One region of the Pedococcus sp. genome, then DNA from elsewhere that is predicted to be linked to it. Evidence: predicted binding sites of a transcription regulator. Region 1 holds the regulator's gene; the other holds the start of a gene.
What was found. The regulator HspR, encoded in region 1, represses chaperone genes until heat shock. The targets are predictions, from matches to a motif close to AAGTTGAGTCNNNNNGACTCAACTT.
Positions count from the first base shown of each region.

Region 2: the regulator HspR is predicted to act here: its motif matches at 9,667-9,691, upstream of clpB (ATP-dependent chaperone ClpB).

Region 1 covers NZ_DATBMI010000203.1:85-6,194, reverse strand. Annotated here, with positions in the region: gene grpE (nucleotide exchange factor GrpE) at 1-446, shown strand, start outside; gene VIB11_RS15650 (DnaJ C-terminal domain-containing protein) at 489-1,481, shown strand; gene VIB11_RS15645 (heat shock protein transcriptional repressor HspR) at 1,488-1,940, shown strand; gene VIB11_RS15640 (formate--tetrahydrofolate ligase) at 1,968-3,665, shown strand; gene VIB11_RS15635 (C40 family peptidase) at 3,994-4,950, shown strand; gene VIB11_RS15630 (FadR/GntR family transcriptional regulator) at 5,018-5,848, opposite strand; partial or broken gene VIB11_RS15625 (sugar ABC transporter substrate-binding protein) at 5,992-6,110, shown strand, end outside.
Region 2 covers NZ_DATBMI010000007.1:102-11,628, forward strand. Annotated here, with positions in the region: partial or broken gene VIB11_RS00515 (sugar ABC transporter substrate-binding protein) at 1-1,124, shown strand, start outside; gene VIB11_RS00520 (sugar ABC transporter permease) at 1,359-2,309, shown strand; gene VIB11_RS00525 (carbohydrate ABC transporter permease) at 2,309-3,124, shown strand; gene dgoD (galactonate dehydratase) at 3,129-4,277, shown strand; gene VIB11_RS00535 (bifunctional 4-hydroxy-2-oxoglutarate aldolase/2-dehydro-3-deoxy-phosphogluconate aldolase) at 4,283-4,933, shown strand; gene VIB11_RS00540 (sugar kinase) at 4,930-5,883, shown strand; gene VIB11_RS00545 (gluconokinase) at 5,932-6,546, shown strand; gene VIB11_RS00550 (tryptophan-rich sensory protein) at 6,562-7,359, opposite strand; gene VIB11_RS00555 (hypothetical protein) at 7,537-7,812, opposite strand; gene VIB11_RS00560 (hypothetical protein) at 8,069-9,547, shown strand; gene clpB (ATP-dependent chaperone ClpB) at 9,750-11,527, shown strand, end outside.

The DNA.
Region 1 (6,110 bases):
GCGAGGAGGTCCACCCGGACACCGCGCTCGCCGCGGAGCGCCTGCTCGACCTGCAGCGCCTGCAGGCCGAGTACGTCAACTACAAGCGCCGGGTCGACCGTGACCGCGCGATGGTGCAGGAGCGCGCCGTGCAGGACGTCCTCGAGACGCTGCTGCCGGTGCTCGACGACATCCACGCGGCACGCGAGCACGGCGACCTGCAGTCCGGGCCGTTCGCGTCGATCGCCGAGAAGTTCGAGCAGACGCTCACGAAGTTCGGGCTGACCCGCTTCGGCGAGGTCGGCGAGCCGTTCGACCCGATGCGGCACGAGGCGCTCATGCACACCCAGGCGGAGCTGCCGGAGGGCGCGGACTCGACCACGGTCGTGACCGTGCTGCAGCCCGGCTACCGTGCGGGGGACCAGGTCATCCGGCCGGCCCGCGTCGCGGTCGCCGACCCGCAGTAGCGCCGCCCAGCACACCGACCCGCACGCCGAGAGGAGGACGCCGTGGCCAGCCAGGACTGGTTCGAGAAGGACTTCTACGCGATCCTCGGCGTCCCCCAGGACGCCGACGCGGCCACCGTCAAGAAGACCTACCGCAAGCTCGCCCGCAAGGAGCACCCGGACCAGAACCCGGGTGACGCCAACGCGGAGCAGCGCTTCAAGGAGATCGGCGAGGCGTATGCCGTGCTCTCCGATCCCGAGCAGCGCCAGCAGTACGACGCCATCCGGTCCATGACGCACGGGGGCGCCCGCTTCCGAGCGGGCGGCCCGGGCGGTGGGGGCGCAGGCTTCGAGGACGTCTTCTCGTCGATGTTCGGCGGAGGTGGCGGCAACGTCCGCTTCAGCACCGGTGGCGGTGGGGCGCAGCCCAACCTCGAGGACATCCTCGGGGGCATGTTCGGCGGCGCGGGGCCGGCCTACGGCGGCTACGGCGCGCCGGCCGGCCCGCGCCGCGGGGCCAACCTGTCGGCGCGCACGACGCTCCCGTTCCGCGACGCGGTCGAGGGGGCGACGGTCACCCTGAGCACCGGCAACGGCCGGATCACGACCCGCATCCCGGCCGGGGTCCGGGACGGGCAGAAGATCCGCCTCGCCGGGAAGGGCGAGCCGGGTGAGCAGGGCGCACCCGCCGGTGACCTCATCCTGACCGTCGCGGTGGAGCCGCACCCCGTGTTCGGCCGCGAGGGCGACAACCTCACCGTGGACCTTCCGGTCACCTTTGCCGAGGCGGCGCTGGGGGCGACCGTTGCCGTCCCCACCCTCTCGGGCGAGCCGGTGAAGGTGCGCATCGCGCCGGGCACCCCGAGTGGCCGGGTGCTGCGGGTCAAGGGCAGGGGCGTCCCCCGCAAGGACCACCCCGGTGACCTGCTCGCCAGGGTCACCGTGGTCGTGCCCCAGCGGCTCACCGACGAGACCCGCGCAGCGCTCGAGGCCCTGCGCGCCCAGGAGAAGGACCAGGACCCTCGGGCCGAGCTCTTCGCCCGAGCCCAGAGGTGACGACCCATGGCCACGCTGCGCGGCTTCTCGCCTGACGACGACACCCCTGTCTTCGTCATCTCGGTCGCGGCCGAGCTGGCCGGCATGCACGCGCAGACCCTCCGGCAGTACGACCGCATCGGCCTGGTCTCCCCGTCCCGCACCCGCGGCGGGGGCCGTCGCTACTCCGCCCGTGACGTCGCCCTCCTGCGCGAGGTGCAGCGGCTCTCCCAGGAGGAGGGCGTCAGCCTCGCCGGCATCCAGCGCATCCTGGAGCTCGAGAACCAGGTGGCCGCCCTGCGCGCCCGGGTGGCCGAGCTCGCCGAGGAGCTCGATCGGACCCGTCAGCTCGCCGGGAGCCCGGCCGGCTCCAGGGTCTTCGCAGTCGGCCCGAGCGGCGACATCATCGCCCTGCGCGCCGGGCAGCGGCCCCGGCCGAACCGCTCCCAGGCGCTCGTCGTCTGGAAACCGTCCTTCTAGGCCCGTCCGCCCGCCACACTGGGCGGCGTGAGCCCGCCCACCGACCTCGAGATCGCGCGTGCCGCCCGGCTGCGGCCGATCGCCGAGGTCGCGGAGTCCGCCGGCATCCCGCACCACCACCTCGAGCCCTACGGGCACCACGTGGCCAAGGTCGACCTCGCCGCCGTCGCGGACCTCCGGGACCGGCCGATGGCGCGCTACGTCGTCATCACCGCCATCACCCCGACCCCGCTCGGCGAGGGCAAGACGACGACCGCCGTCGGCCTCGCGCAGGGACTCGCCGCTCGCGGCCGCCGCGCCACCCTGGCCCTGCGCCAGCCCTCCATGGGTCCCACGTTCGGGATCAAGGGCGGGGCCGCAGGGGCGGGGCACAGCCAGGTGCTGCCGATGGAGACGCTCAACCTGCACCTCACCGGCGACTTCCACGCCGTGACCGCCGCCCACAACCTGCTGGCCGCGATGGTGGACAACCACCTCCACCACGGCAACGAGCTCGGCCTCGACCCGCGCGGCGTCGCGTGGCGGAGGGTGGTCGACGTCAACGACCGCGCCCTGCGCAACGTCGTCACGGGCCTGGGGGCGCGCGTCGACGGGTTCCCGCGGCAGGGAGGGTTCGACATCACGGCGGCCAGCGAGGTCATGGTGATCCTGGGGCTCGCCACGTCGCTGCGCGACCTGCGCGAACGGCTCGGCCGCATCGTCGTGGGCTTCACGTATGCCGGCCGGCCGGTGACCGCGGAGGACCTCAAGGCGGCCGGCGCGATGGCCGTGATCCTGCGGGAGGCGCTCAAGCCCAACCTGCTCCAGACCACCGAGAACACCGCGGTGCTCGTCCACACCGGGCCGTTCGGGAACATCGCGACCGGGAACTCCTCGGTCATCGCCGACCAGATCGGGATCCGGACCGGTGACTACCTGCTCACCGAGGCCGGCTTCGGCGCCGACATGGGCGCGGAGCGGTTCTTCAACCTCAAGTGCCGGGTCTCCGGGCTCCGGCCCGACGCCGCGGTCCTCGTCGCCACCGTGCGGTCGCTGAAGGCACACTCGGGGCACTACGAGGTGATGGCGGGTCGACCGCTGCCGCCCGAGATGCTCGCCGAGAACCCGCGGGCGGTGCGTGCCGGCGCAGACAACCTGCGCCGCCACCTCGAGATCGTCAGGTCCTTCGGCGTCTCACCGGTGGTGGCCATCAACGCCTTCCCGTCGGACTTCGACTCCGAGCACCAGGTGATCCGGGACGTCGCGGAGTCCGAGGGTGCGCTGGTGGCGGTGTCCACCCACGTCGCCGACGGTGGGCACGGGGCGCTGGCGCTCGCCGCTGCCGTGGAGGAGGCCTGCGGCCGGGACCACGCCTTTCGCCCGACCTACGAGCTCGACCTGTCGCTCCGGGAGAAGATCGAGGCCGTCGCCACCCGCGTCTACGGCGCCGACGGGGTGGACCTCGCGGCCACGGCAGCCCGCGACCTCGACCGCTTCGAGGTGCTGGGCTACGGCGCCTTCCCCGTGGTCATCGCCAAGACCCACCTGTCCATCTCCTCGGACCCGGCCCTGCGCGGGGCCCCCCGCGGCTGGCGCCTGCCCGTGCGGGAGGTGCGGGCCGCGGCGGGCGCGGGCTACGTCTACGCCATCTGCGGCGAGATGCGCACCATGCCCGGCCTGTCGCGGCACCCGGCGGCCGAGGCCATCGACCTCGACGAGAACGGCGACGTGGTCGGGCTCTTCTGACGACGCCCCGGTGCCCGCGCCCTGCCGAGGGGCAGCGGCGATGGGGCCGACGGCCCTTGCCCAGCAGGGCGACACGAGCCCACGCTGACTCATGAGGATCGGGCTCGCGACGATCACCCTGGCGGTGGCCCTGGCCGGGGCCTGTGCCGGTGCCGAGGGTCCGAGCCGCGGCGCCGCCACGCAGCCTCGCACCCCGTCGTCGACCGTCCCGTCGTCGACCGTCCCGTCGTCGACCGCCACGGCGCCGACCGCCACGGCGCCGACCGCGACCGGCTCGAGGTCGGACGCCGGGCCGTCCACGGCTCGACCGCCCACTAGCCTGCAGCCCGTGCCACCCTCCACCGCCGGCGAACCCTCGGGCGGGGGTGTGCCTCCGCTGGCTCCGGGCGTGCAGGCGTGGGTCGCGGTCTCGGTCGCCACGCTCTGGCGCACGCCGGACTCGCCCCGGGCAGTGGACGCCCCTGCCCTGCGGTCACCGGCCGACATCCGGGGCTGGCTCGCGGGGATGACCGACGCGGACCGCCGTGGCCTCGTCGACCGTGCCGAGACCCAGTCGCTCCTCGGCGACCGCGTGGTGGTCACGCAGGTGAGCGGGTCGTGGGCCCGCGTCGTGGTGCCCGACCAGCCGACACCCCTCGACCCCCGGGGCTACCCGGGCTGGCTGCCCCTGGCACAGCTCGCGACGCCGGCGCCCTTCGCCGGGGTGACCATCGCGACGGTCGTCCGGCCGACGACGTGGCTGCGGACCGACGCCGCCGACCCCCGGCCCGTCGTCGAGGTGAGCTACGGGACGCACCTGCCCGTCGTCGGCCTGTCAGGGGAGTGGGTTCGCGTGTCGCTGCCCGGTGGCCGGGCGGGGCGGCTGCCTCGCTCGGGAGTGGCCGTCCGCGCTGATGGGGAGCCCGCCCAGCCGGCGACGGGAGAGTCGCTGGTGAGGTCTGCGGAGGACTTCACCGGGCTGGCCTACCTCTGGGCCGGGCGCAGCGGTTTCGGCTTCGACTGCTCCGGCCTGACCTCCCTCGTCCACCGGGTTCACGGGATCACCATCCCGCGCGACGCCGACGCCCAGGCGGGGGCCGGGCGACCAGTGGGGCGGGACGCGAGGGCTCCGGGCGACCTGCTGTTCTACGCGACCGCGAGCGGGTTCGTGCACCACGTGTCGATGGACGCGGGGTCGGGCTCGATGGTGCACTCACCGGCCACCGGGAGGACCGTGGAGACGGTGCCGGTGACGACCGCACCGTATGCCGCGGAGTACGCCGGGGCGCGACGCTACCTGCCCTGAGGGCCCACGTCGCCCGACCACAGCCAGAGGAGCATGCTGCCCCAGGGCGCACCCCGCGGCATACGGCTCAGCGGGTGGTGTGCTCCCCGGCCCGGGCCCACAGCGTCTTCATCTCGTCCATCGCCTGGCCCATGATGCGCAGCATGGCCTCGCGCGCCCGGTCGCCGTCGTGGCGCTGGATCGCCGAGGCGACGTCGGCGTGCAGCTGCAGCGCCTCCTCGTGCGGGTGGTGAGGCATCAGGCCGTAGTGGTGGCGCCCGGTGAGCACCTCGGCGACCAGCTCGTGCAGCTTGAGGAACATCTCGTTGCCGGAGCTGGCCAGCACGAGCCGGTGGAACTCGATGTCGAGGGCGAGGAACTCCTCCTCGTCCTCGCCCTGGCCGGCCGCCCACATCCGGGCGGCGAGACCGACGAGGGTGCTGGCGTCGGCGGGGGTCGCGCGCTCCGCCGCGAGCCGCGCGGCCTCGGGCTCGACCGCGCCGCGCAGCTCGGTGATCGAGCGCAGCTGACCGAGACGGCCGTCCGAGGCGAGGCGCCACCGGATGACCTGGGGGTCGTAGACGTTCCACTCGCTGGCCGACAGGATCTGGGTCCCCACGCGGCGGCGGGAGGCCACCATCCCCATCGACGACAGCACCCGCAGGGCCTCGCGCACGACGGAGCGCGACACGGCGTAGCGCTCCACGAGGTCGTCGATCAGCAGCACGGTGCCGGCTGCGAGGGAGCCGCCGGCGATCGCGAGCCCGATCTGGTCGAGCACCTGGGCGTGGAGCCCGGACAGGGCGGGGGCGTCCGCGGCGGGCGCGCCGGACTCGGGAGTGCCGGCCCCGGCGTCCTCGGGCGCGGTCTCGACGGGCCCGCCGGGGGACACGGACACGCCAGCCACGTCGCTGCTCATGGTTAAAGCATACGCATGTGGGTCAAGGCCTTGCATAAATCAGATTTAGACAATTAGCATCGCCGGAATAGGCGGACGTAAGCACCGCTGAGGGAGCGGCAGCCCAACGGCGGGGTGCCACGACAGGAACGGAGACCGACGTGATGCGTCAGTCAGTAATCGGGACTTCTCTGGCCGTGGCGGCAGCCCTCGGCCTGTCCGCGTGCGGTGGGGGCGGCGAGCAGAGCGCAGGGTCCAAGACCGTGCGCGTGACGCTCGCCAA
Region 2 (11,527 bases), on a different contig from region 1:
AGAAGGAGTCCGGCCTGAAGGTCGAGATCACCCAGCTCGGCGAGGACCAGCTGTCCGACCAGTACAACGTCAAGCTCAACGCCGGTTCGAGCGACCTGGACGTGATGATGTACCGCCCCCTGCAGGAGGGGAAGCTCTTCGCGAAGAACAAGTACCTCGCCGACCTGACGGAGAAGGCGCAGTCCAACAAGGAGTGGGACTGGAGCGACTTCAAGCAGGGCCCGGTGCAGGCGACCACGTACGAGGAGAAGGTCGTCGGCGTCCCGCTCATCACCGAGCAGGAGGTCCTCTACTACCGCAAGGACCTGCTCGAGAAGGCCGGCTACACCAACCCGCCGAAGACCCTCGACGAGCTCAAGACGATGGCCGCCAAGATCAAGGCGGACAACCCCGGCGTGGCCGGCTTCGTGGCCCGCACCGGCAAGTCCCCGGCCGTGACGCAGTTCTCCAGCTTCCTCTACTCCTTCGGCGGTGACTTCGTCGACGAGAGCGGCAAGGCGGCGGTCAACAGCCCCGAGGCCAAGCAGGCCTACGCCTTCTACGGCGGCCTGATCAAGGACCTCGGCCCGGCGAACGTCAGCACCGACATGGGCTGGCCCGAGGCGATGGCGATCTTCACCCAGGGCAAGGCGGCCTTCTACACCGAGGCGAACTCGCTCTACAAGAACGCCACCGACCCGGCCAAGTCCAAGGTCAGCGACACCGTCGGCTTCGCCGCCTTCCCGGAGGGCCCGGCCGGCTCCAAGCCCTACGACATCCCGTCGTGGGCCCTCGGCGTGAACGAGTCCTCGGAGAACCAGGACAACGCCTGGAAGTTCATCGAGTGGGCCACCAGCAAGGCCCAGACCCTCGAGAACGAGAAGGCCGGAGTCCCCGGCGGCCGCACGTCGGTCTCCTCCGACCCCGCCGCGACCGCGACCTACCCGAAGGACCTCGTCGAGGCGAACGCCGCGATGTCCAAGAACGGCGTCGGCCACGACCGCCCGCTCGTGGTCAAGGTCGCGGAGGCCCGCGAGATCGTCGGCCAGCCCATCGTCGACGCCATCACCGGCAAGGACGCGGCTGCCTCGGCAGACGCCGCCAACGAGGCGTTCCAGAAGTTCCTGGACGACGAGAACAAGTAGCACCCTCGCCGGGTGAGGCCGGCCGGGTGCCCGAGCTCTCGGGCGCCCGGCCACCGGCCCACCCGGCCACCGGTCCACCCGGCCACCGGTCCACCCGCCCACCGGTCCACCCGGCCACCGGCACACCCGGCCACCGGCACACCCGGCCACCCGGCCACCGGGCCACCGGGCCACCCGGCCCCCCACGTCACGACCCGCGACACCACCCGCGACACCACCCGCGACGGAGCACGCATGGCTGCCACGACCACCACCCCCAGCACCGCGAGGGAGACCAGCCTCACCACCTCCCCCAGCACGCCCGCCTGGGCACGCTGGGCAAACCGCCACCGCAAGTGGCTGTTCGCCGCCCCGGCGATGGTCTTCGTCGCCCTCCTCATCGTCTTCCCGGTGGTGTGGACGGTGTACCTCAGCCTCACCGACGCCGAGGGGTCGGTGCGCGCGGAGTCGGAGTTCATCGGCTTCGCCAACTACCTCGAGGTGCTCGGCGACACCGAGCGGTTCTGGCCGGCGGTGCTGCGCACGGTCGTCTTCACCGGCGGGGTGCTCCTCGTCGAGGTCGTGCTCGGCATGGCGATCGCGCTGCTGCTCTGGCGGCCCTTCAAGGGCGAGAAGTGGGTGCGTGTCGCCATCCTCCTGCCGCTGGTCGCCACCCCCGTGGCCGTCGGCATGATGTGGCGCCTCATCTTCGACCCCAACATCGGCCTGGCCAACCGTTTCCTCGCCTGGTTCGGCCTCGGCCCGTGGCCGTGGCTCGCGGGTGAGAGGACCGCGCTGCCGACGACGATGCTCATCGACATCTGGCAGTGGACGCCGATGATCGTGCTCATCCTCCTGGCCGGTCTGACGTCGCTGTCGGACGAGCCGCAGGAGGCGGCCATGATCGACGGCGCGAACGCCTGGCAGCGCTTCCGGCACGTCACGCTCCCGCTGCTCATGCCGACCGTCGTCGTGGCGGTCCTGCTGCGCGGCATCGACGCGCTGAAGACCTTCGACATCCTCTACGCCACCAAGGGCAAGGGCGGCGGTTCGTTCCACGAGGTCGAGACGCTCAACGTGTACGCCTACGGCCTGAGCTTCGACTACAACGAGTACGGCGTCTCCTCGGCGGTGCTCATCATCTTCTTCCTCATCATCATCGGCTCGATGTGGGCCGTCACCACTCGCCGGAAGGACGCCGCCTGATGCGAGCCCGCACTCCGTACAAGGTCTTCCGCGTCGCCGCCCTGGTCGTCGTGGTGCTGGCGCTGCTGGCCCCGCTGGCCTGGATGGTCGCCGCCTCGCTCAAGACCAACGTCGACATCTACAACCCCGACAAGGCGATCGTCTTCACGCCGACGTGGGACAACTACGACAAGGTGCTCCAGCAGGCGAACTACGTGCAGTTCATCGTCAACAGCCTCTGGGTCGCCTTCGCCGCGACCGCGCTGTCGATCCTGCTCGGCGTGCCGGCCGCCTACTCGATGAGCCGTTTCTCGATGCGGCGCTCGGCGCTCGTCGTGCTGATGGCCCGCATCATCCCGGCGGTCTCGCTGCTGGTTCCGTGGTACTACGTCTTCTCGAACCTCAAGATGGTCGGCGGCTTCACGGTGCTGATCCTCAGCCACATGTTCGTGTCGCTGCCGCTGATCGTCTACATCATGATGGGCTACTTCGACGGCCTCCCGCTCGAGCTGGAGGAGTCGGCCATGGTGGACGGTCTCACCCCCATCGGAGCCTTCCGCCGGATCACCCTGCCGCTCTCGACGCCCGGCATCGCCACCGCGGGGATCCTGTCGTTCATCTTCTCCTGGAACAACTTCATGTTCGCCCTGGTGCTCTCGAGCGCCGACACCAAGACGCTGCCGGTGGCGATCTTCGACTTCGTCGGCTACGCCAGCATCGACTGGGGCGGCCTGATGGCGGCCTCCACCGTCGTCACCCTGCCGATCATGCTCATCGCGCTCTTCGCCCAGAAGTACGTCGTCTCGGGCCTGACCGCCGGCGCGACGAAGGGCTGAGTCCATGACACGCATCACGAGGGTCGAGACCTTCCTCGTCGCTCCCCGCTGGCTGTTCGTCCGCATCGAGACCGAGAGCGGCATCGTCGGCTGGGGCGAGGCCACCTGCGAGGGCCGTTCCGAGACCGTCCGCACCGCGGTCGAGCAGCTCAGCGAGATCCTGGTCGGCCAGGACGCGCTGCGCGTCGAGGACCACTGGCAGGTCATGACCAAGGGCTCCTTCTACCGGGGTGGGCCGATCCTGGCCAGTGCCGTGTCCGGGCTCGACCAGGCGCTGTGGGACATCGCCGGCAAGCACTTCGGCGCACCCGTGCACCAGCTGCTCGGCGGTCCGGTCCGCGACCGGATCCGGGTCTACGGCTGGGTCGGTGGCGACGAGCCCGCCGAGGTCGCGGACCACATCCGCGAGCAGGTCGAGGCCGGCCTCACCGCGGTGAAGATGAACGCGTCGGGGCGGATGAGCCCGGTGGCCACCGTCGCCGAGATCGACGGCGTCGTCGAGCGCGTGGCAGCGGCGCGCGACGTGCTGGGGCACCACGGCGACGTCGCGGTCGACTTCCACGGCCGCTTCACCCTCGCCAACGCCAAGCGCGTCGCGCCGCTGCTGGAGCCCTACCGGCCGTTCTTCCTCGAGGAGCCGGTCGTCCCCGAGAACTCCCACCTCATCGGCGAGTTCGTCAGGTCGACCACCACGCCCGTCTCGACGGGGGAGCGGCTCTACAGCCGGCAGGAGTTCCTCCCGGTGCTCCAGGCGGGCATCGCCGTGGCTCAGCCGGACCTCTCGCACGCCGGCGGCATCACCGAGACCCGCAAGATCGCCTCGCTCGCCGAGGTCTACGACGTCCAGCTCGCCCCGCACTGCCCGCTCGGCCCGCTCGCGCTCGCAGCCTGCCTCCAGGTCGGGTTCGCGACGCCGAACTACCTGATCCAGGAGCAGAGCATCGGCATCCACTACAACCAGGGCGCCGAGGTGCTCGACTACGTCGTGGACACCGAGCCGCTGCAGTTCGTGGACGGGCACATCGAGCGGCTGACCGGGCCCGGGCTCGGCGTCGAGATCGACGAGCAGACGGTGCGCGCGGCCGACAAGCGCGGTCACGCCTGGCGCGGGCCGGTCTGGCGGCACGCCGACGGCTCGTTCGCCGAGTGGTGACGAGCGTGCCGACAGGTATGCCGTCGGGCGCGTTCGTCGACGCCCTCACCCGGGCGCGCGTGATGGCGATCATCCGCGGCATGGACGGTGAGGCCGCCGTCGCGACCTCGCTGGCGCTGTTCGACGAGGGGGTGCGGTTCGTCGAGATCTCGCTGACCACCCCGGGTGCCCGTGAGGCCATCGAGAGGGTCCGGGCCCAGCTGCCGGAGGGGGCCCAGATCGGCGCGGGCACCGTGCTGACGGCCGCCGACGTCGCCGACGTCGAGGCCGCCGGCGCCCAGTTCGTGGTCACCCCCGCCGTGACGCCGTCCATCGCGGTCGCCGCCGAGCGGGGCCTGCCGGTCGCTGCCGGTGCCCTCACCCCCACCGAGGCCTGGACCGCGGTGCAGCAGGGCGCGAGCGTCGTGAAGCTCTTCCCCGCCTCGATCGGTGGACCGGCCTACCTCAAGGCCGTCCGCGACCCGTTCCCGCACATCCCGTTCGTCGCGGTCGGGGGAGTGGGCCTGGAGGAGCTCGACGGCTACCTCGCGGTCGGCGCCATCGGTGTGGGGGTGGGCAGCCCCCTCGTCGGCGATGCCGCCTCCGGCGGAGACCTCGATGCGCTGCGCAGCCGCGCCCGCGCGTACGTCACTGCGGCAGAACGGCATACACGATGACGCGCCCAGCCGTCGAGGTGCTGACCTTCGGGGAGTCGATGGTGTCGTTCCGGTCGGACGGTCCCCTCGTCCAGGGGGGTCGGCAGACCGTGCGCCTCGCCGGCGCGGAGTCCAACGTCGCCATCGGGCTCTCGCGGCTCGGTCACACGGTCGCCTGGGCCGGCCGGGTGGGCGACGACACGTTCGGCCGCCTCGTGCTGCGCGAGCTGCGGGCCGAGGGTGTCGACACCAGCTGCGCTGTGGTCGACGGCATGCGACCGACCGGCCTGATGTTCGTGGAGCAGCGGTCCGCCGACCTGACAAGGGTGGAGTACCGCCGCGCAGGGTCGGCCGGCTCCGCCATCGGCAAGGACGACGTGGCCGAGGCCCTGCGCACCGCCCCGCACATCCTGCACGTCACCGGCATCACCCCTGCACTGTCCGGGACGGCGGCAGAGGCCGTGTCGTGGGCGGTCGAGTCGGCCCGCGCCGCAGGCGCTCTCGTCTCCTTCGACGTGAACTTCCGCGGCCGGCTCTGGAGTCGTGACCAGGCCCGCGAGTCGCTCGCACCGCTGGCCCGACGCGCCACGCTGGTCGTCGCGTCCGACGACGAGCTCGACCTGGTGGCCACCGGCGACGAGGACGCCGCGGTCGCCCACCTGCTCGACGAGGGCGTGCAGCAGGTCGCGGTCAAGCGCGGGCCCGCCGGCGCCAGCGTGCACACCCGAGCGGGGAGGGCCGACGCCCCCGCCGTGCCCGTGACCGCCATCGACCCGATCGGGGCGGGAGACGCCTTCAGCGCCGGCTACCTGTCGGGCGTCCTCGACGGCCTCGAACCCCCGGAGTGCCTGGCCCGCGCCGTGGCGACAGGTGCCTTCGCCGTCTCCTCGCGCGGAGACTGGGAGGGAGCGCCCACCCGGGCGGACCTCGACCTGCTGGCCAGCCACACCCCGGGTGCCACCCTCCGCTGACCAGCGCTGACCAGCGCTGACCCCGACCCCGACGAGATGAGAGCCTCCGTGACCACCACCCCCGCCGGAGTCGGCGCCCCGCTGGAGGCCCGCACGCCGCTCGACGTCAGCCTCCACACGCGGCACGTCGTGGTCATGGGCGTCTCGGGCTGCGGGAAGACGACGGTGGCGCACGGCCTCAGCAGCGCGACCGGCCTGCTCTTCGCCGAGGCCGACGACTTCCACTCCCGGGCCAGCGTCGAGAAGATGCGCGCCGGCATCCCGCTCGATGACGAGGACCGCTGGCCCTGGCTGCAGGACCTTGCCGCCTGGATGGCCGAACGGGCCGCCGAGGGGCGCTCCACGGTCATCGCCTGCTCCGCCCTCAAGCGTGCCTACCGCGACGTCCTCGCGGGCGGGCCGCCGTCGCTGGACTTCGTGCACCTCGACGGGTCGGCGGAGGTGATCCGCGAGCGGATGTCGAGCCGGGCGGGCCACTACATGCCTGCCTCGCTGCTCGACTCCCAGATCGCGACCCTGGAGCCGCTCCAGCCCGACGAGTCCGGCATCGTGCTCGACGTCTCCCTGTCGCCCGAGGAGCTGGTGGCCCGCGCCGTCACCGGGCTCGCCCTCCAGACCCGGCCCGGCATGCACCCCACGGCCGTCGACCACCCCACGGCCTAGTCGCGGTCGCGGTGGTCAGAGGGGTTCGATGCTCCGGCGCCTGACCCGCACCGCGGACCCGACGGCCACGACCGCGGCGGCCACGGCGGCCCATGCGGTGACCGTCGACTGCGGCTCGTCGGTGGCCCGGCCCACCGCGATCCAGAGCAGCCCCCACGCGATGGCGAGGGCCACGGCATACCGGCCGTCGAGCCGACGGGCGAGCATCACCCCCACCCCGGCCACGAGCACGAGGACCGCCACCGCCCACACCTCGCTCGCCGGCGACCCGGGGTCGGCGCCGCTCGAGACCAGCGCGGCAGTGACGTTGGCGCAGGTCGCCACGCACACCCAGCCGAGGTAGGCGCCGAAGGTGCCGTCCACGATGACGACCTCGGCGACGCCGTACGACGGCCGCTCGGTCAGGCGGCGCACCAGGACACCGAGCACCACCACCAGGGCGGCGATCACGACGACGCTGACCCAGATCCAGCCCTGCCGGGTGACGAGCAGCCACCCGGCGTTGAGCAGCATCGAGGCCGCGGCCAGCCAGCCGATGCGCCGGTGCCGGGTGTCGGTCGCCTGGTCCGGCAGCCACTGCCAGACGGTGTAGGCGGCCAGGCCGAGGTAGATCGCCGACCAGATCGAGAAGGCCGGACCGGCGGGGGCGAGCAGCGTGGCATCCGCGGCCAGGGCCCCGCCGGAGGACTCCTCGACCCGCGTCCCCCCGAGCAACCCGACGCCCACGAGGGTGCCGAGGACGCAGAGCACCTCGCTGACCGTCACGGCGACCTGCCGGGCGCGGTCGGTCGGCGTGGGGGTGGCTCTCGTCATGTCCCGCAGGCTAACTCGGGTCCGGCCGCTCGGCCCCGCCAGCGCCGGCAACCCGTGACGCCATGGTGTGCCTCGCGGCCACGCGACGCTGCCCGTTGCCGCACACGGATGGTGACGCACCGGTGCCCCGGCCCGCTCTGCGGACCGGGGCACCGGGTGCGGCTGTGAGCGTTGGGCTCAGGCGGCCGCGTCGGGTGTGATCGGGGCGTAGTCGTCGGCGGGGCCCCCGAGCGTGCCGTTGAGGGCTCCGTCGGTGTTGTTGTAGACGGCGCCGCGGTTGCCGTCGTTGCGGTCGGCGATGCGCTGGAACGCCTTCAGGTGTGCGTTGACAGCCTCGACCCGGACCGCTTTGGCCATCTTGGCGGGGTCATCCGGCTTGTCGGCGCTGGCGGGGCCGGCGGCGAGGGTGGTCACGGCCAGTCCCGCTGCGGCGAGGATCGCGGTGGCGGTCACGGTACGTCGTTGTGCTCGCAAGGGTTTCCTCCTGGTATCGACGGGCCGACCCCACAGGGGCTGGCTTCCGCGACCCCAAGCCGGAGAAGTTCTCAGGCAGGACCCTCGTGACCGTAAATTCTTGGCAAAAGGAATGCGCTGGTAGCCCGGTCGATCGGGGTGCCTGGCGCCGCCCGAGTCGCCGCGTCGCCTCGACGCGCCCCCGCTACGCGGCATTCCACGACGGGCAGGCGCTGATCGGAGAGACTTGGCGCCCATGGGCATGAGTGACGTGTGGCGGAGGGCGGGCGTCCCCGCGCGGGTCTGGCTGGCGGTGGTCGCCGCCGTGTTCGGGTTGGCGCAGGTCGTCCTCGTCGCCGACGTCCCGCTCGGCTGGGACGAGTCGGTCTACGCGAGCCAGACGGACCCGCGCCGGCCCGCCCTCGTCTTCTCGGCACCCCGGGCGCGAGGCATGTCCTGGCTGGTCGCCCCGATCCAGGCGGTCACCGGGTCTCCGGAGGCGCTGCGGGTCTACCTCGCCGTGCTGGCCGCCGTCGGTCTCTATGCCGCATATGCCGTGTGGCTCCGGGTCCGCGCGGACGGCTCGGTGCCGCTGGCTGCCCTGGCCCTGTCGACCCTGTGGGTGACCGTGTTCTACGGGCCGACGACGATGCCGAACGTCGCCATCGCCCTGGCGTGTGTGTTCGCCTCCGGGGCGCTGCTGTGCGACGCCCTCGGGCTCGCACCCGCATGGCTGCGGTGGGCGGGAGGCGCCGCGGTCGGCCTGGCCACGCTGGTCCGGCCCGGTGACGTCGCGCCGCTCCTCGGGGCGCTCGGTGTCGCCGTCCTCGCCCATCCGCAGTGGCGGCGCCGTGCCGTGCGGCTGCTGGTCCCGGCTGCCGTCGGGTCCGTTGCCGGTGCCGTCCCGTGGCTGGTGGAGGCGCAGCTGCGCTACGGCGGCATCCCGGCGCGGGTGTACCGCGCCCTGAGCACCCAGGGCACCGGGGAGCGCTTCGTGCCCGACTACCAGCTCCGGGCGCTCGACGGGCCGATCCTGTGCCGGCCCTGCGTCCGCGCGGACCAGCCCATCCCGGCCTTCGGGGTCGTGCTCTGGGTGGTGGGTGCCGCCCTCGTCGTCGCGGCGGTGTGGCTCGCCCTGCGTGAGCGGCGCACCGCGGCCCCGGGGGCCACCGAGGCAACGCTGCTGTCGGCCTGGGTGGGAGGGGTGCTCGCCTTCCCCTACCTGTTCCTCGTCGGGTACGCCGCGCCCCGGTTCATGCTGCCGGCCTACGCCCTGCTGGCGCTGCCGGTGGGCCAGGCGCTGCACCGCCTCAGCACCGCGCGCGGCGGCCGACTGCGCCTGGTCCCGGCCGGCCTGGTGGCGGTCGCCCTGGCCGCCCACTCCGTGGTGCAGTACCGGGTGCTCGAGGACGTCCTCTCGGCCCAGACCGCCTCCCGGACGCGCTGGGTGGCGGTGGCCGACGCCCTCGCCGCGCGCGGGGTCGCCCCGCCGTGCACCCTGCTGGGGCCCTCGTCGCCGACGGTCGCCTACGTCGCCGGCTGCGACGCGGTGACGATCCAGCGCCATGCCGGCGACGAGGCCTACTCCCTGGCCGACCTGCGTGCGGCCGTGGAGCGCGAGCGGGTCGCCGTGGTGCTGCGCGGCCGCGAGCCGCGGCCCGACTACACCCGTGGGTGGGTCCAGGTGCCGGCTCGCGAGCTGCCCAGCGGCTACCGGGTCCTCATCGCCCCGTAGGGCTGCGGCAGTGCCTGGCAGGCGGGTGCCGGGGCGGGTGGTGTGCCGTTCAACGGGCTCCTGAGGCCCGGGAAGCGGCACCGGCCACGCTCTCCCGGTGGGGGGGCCGTGCGGGCTGCAAGTTGAGCGGAATACACTCAACTTTGTGCGGGTTGCACCGCGTGAACCACCGCACGACACCACGCCCCAGGAGACGACACCCATGGAGTTGAAGCCGACTGCCAAGGTGGGCGAGGCACTCGCCGTCGCCCAGCGCGCAGCCCAGTCCGGCGGCCACGCCGAGATCACCCCCGCCCACCTCGTCCTCGCGCTCGCCGAGCAGCCGGACACCACGACCGCGGCCCTGCTCTCCTCGGCCGGCGCGTCCGCCGACGCCGTCGCGGCCGCCGCACGTGCTGCGCTCGGCAGGCTGCCCACGACGACCGGCGCCACCGTCGCCACGCCGGGCCTCGGGCAGCAGGCGCTGGCGGTGCTGCAGCACGCCACCACGCTGATGCAGGCCATGGGCGACTCGTTCCTGTCCACCGACGTCCTGCTCCTGGCCCTCATCGAGAAGGGGCAGGTCCGCGGCCTCGAGGGTCTCGACGCGAAGGCCGTCGAGGCGGAGATCCCGCGACTGCGCGGCGGCCACAAGGTGACGAGCGAGAACCCCGAGGCCACCGCGGAGGCGCTCGCGAAGTACGGCACGGACCTCACCCAGGCCGCCCGGGACGGCCGGCTCGACCCGGTGATCGGCCGTGACGCCGAGATCCGCCGCGTCGTGCAGGTGCTGTCCCGCCGTACCAAGAACAACCCGGTCCTCATCGGCGAGCCCGGCGTCGGCAAGACGGCTGTGGTCGAGGGGCTCGCCCAGCGCATCGTCGACGGTGATGTCCCGGAGTCGCTGCGGGACAAGCGGATCGTGAGCCTCGACCTGGGGGCCATGGTCGCCGGCGCGAAGTACCGCGGTGAGTTCGAGGAGCGGCTCAAGGCGGTGCTCGAGGAGATCAAGGACTCCGGTGGCCAGATCGTGACGTTCATCGACGAGCTGCACACCGTGGTCGGTGCCGGCGCCACCGGCGAGGGTGCCATGGACGCGGGCAACATGCTCAAGCCGTTGCTGGCCCGGGGCGAGCTGCGGCTGGTCGGCGCGACGACCCTCGACGAGTACCGCCAGCACATCGAGAAGGACGCCGCGCTCGAGCGGCGCTTCCAGCAGGTCTTCGTCGGTGAGCCGAGCGTCGAGGACACCATCGCCATCCTGCGCGGACTGAAGGAGCGCTACGAGGCGCACCACAAGGTCGAGATCGAGGACTCCGCGCTCGTCGCCGCCGCTGCCCTCTCCGACCGCTACATCAGCGGCCGGCAGCTGCCCGACAAGGCCATCGACCTCGTCGACGAGGCTGCCTCCCGGCTGCGCATGGAGATCGACTCCTCCCCGGTGGAGATCGACGAGCTCCGCCGCGCCGTCGACCGGCTCACGATGGAGGAGCTGCACCTGCAGGGCGAGAAGGACGAGGCCTCCCGCGAGCGCCTGGAGGCGCTGCGTCAGACCCTTGCCGACAAGAGCGAGCAGCTGGCCGGCCTCAACGCCCGCTGGGAGGCCGAGAAGTCCGGGCTCAACCGGGTCGGGGAGCTCAAGGCTCGACTCGACGAGGCCCGCACCCGTCTCGAGAAGGCCCGGCGCGAGTTCGACTACGAGACGGGCGCGCGCATCGAGTTCGGCGAGATCCCCGAGCTGGAGACGCAGATCGCGGCGGCGCTCGAGGCGGAGGGCACGGTCCGCGAGGACACCATGGTCAAGGAGCGGGTCGGCGCCGACGACATCGCCGAGGTCATCAGCGCCTGGACCGGCATCCCCGCCGGCCGGCTGCTCCAGGGCGAGACCGAGAAGCTGCTCAGCATGGAGTCGATCATCGGTGCCAGGCTGATCGGCCAGGAGGCCGCCGTCCGCGCCGTCAGCGACGCCGTGCGCCGCAGCCGGGCCGGCATCTCCGACCC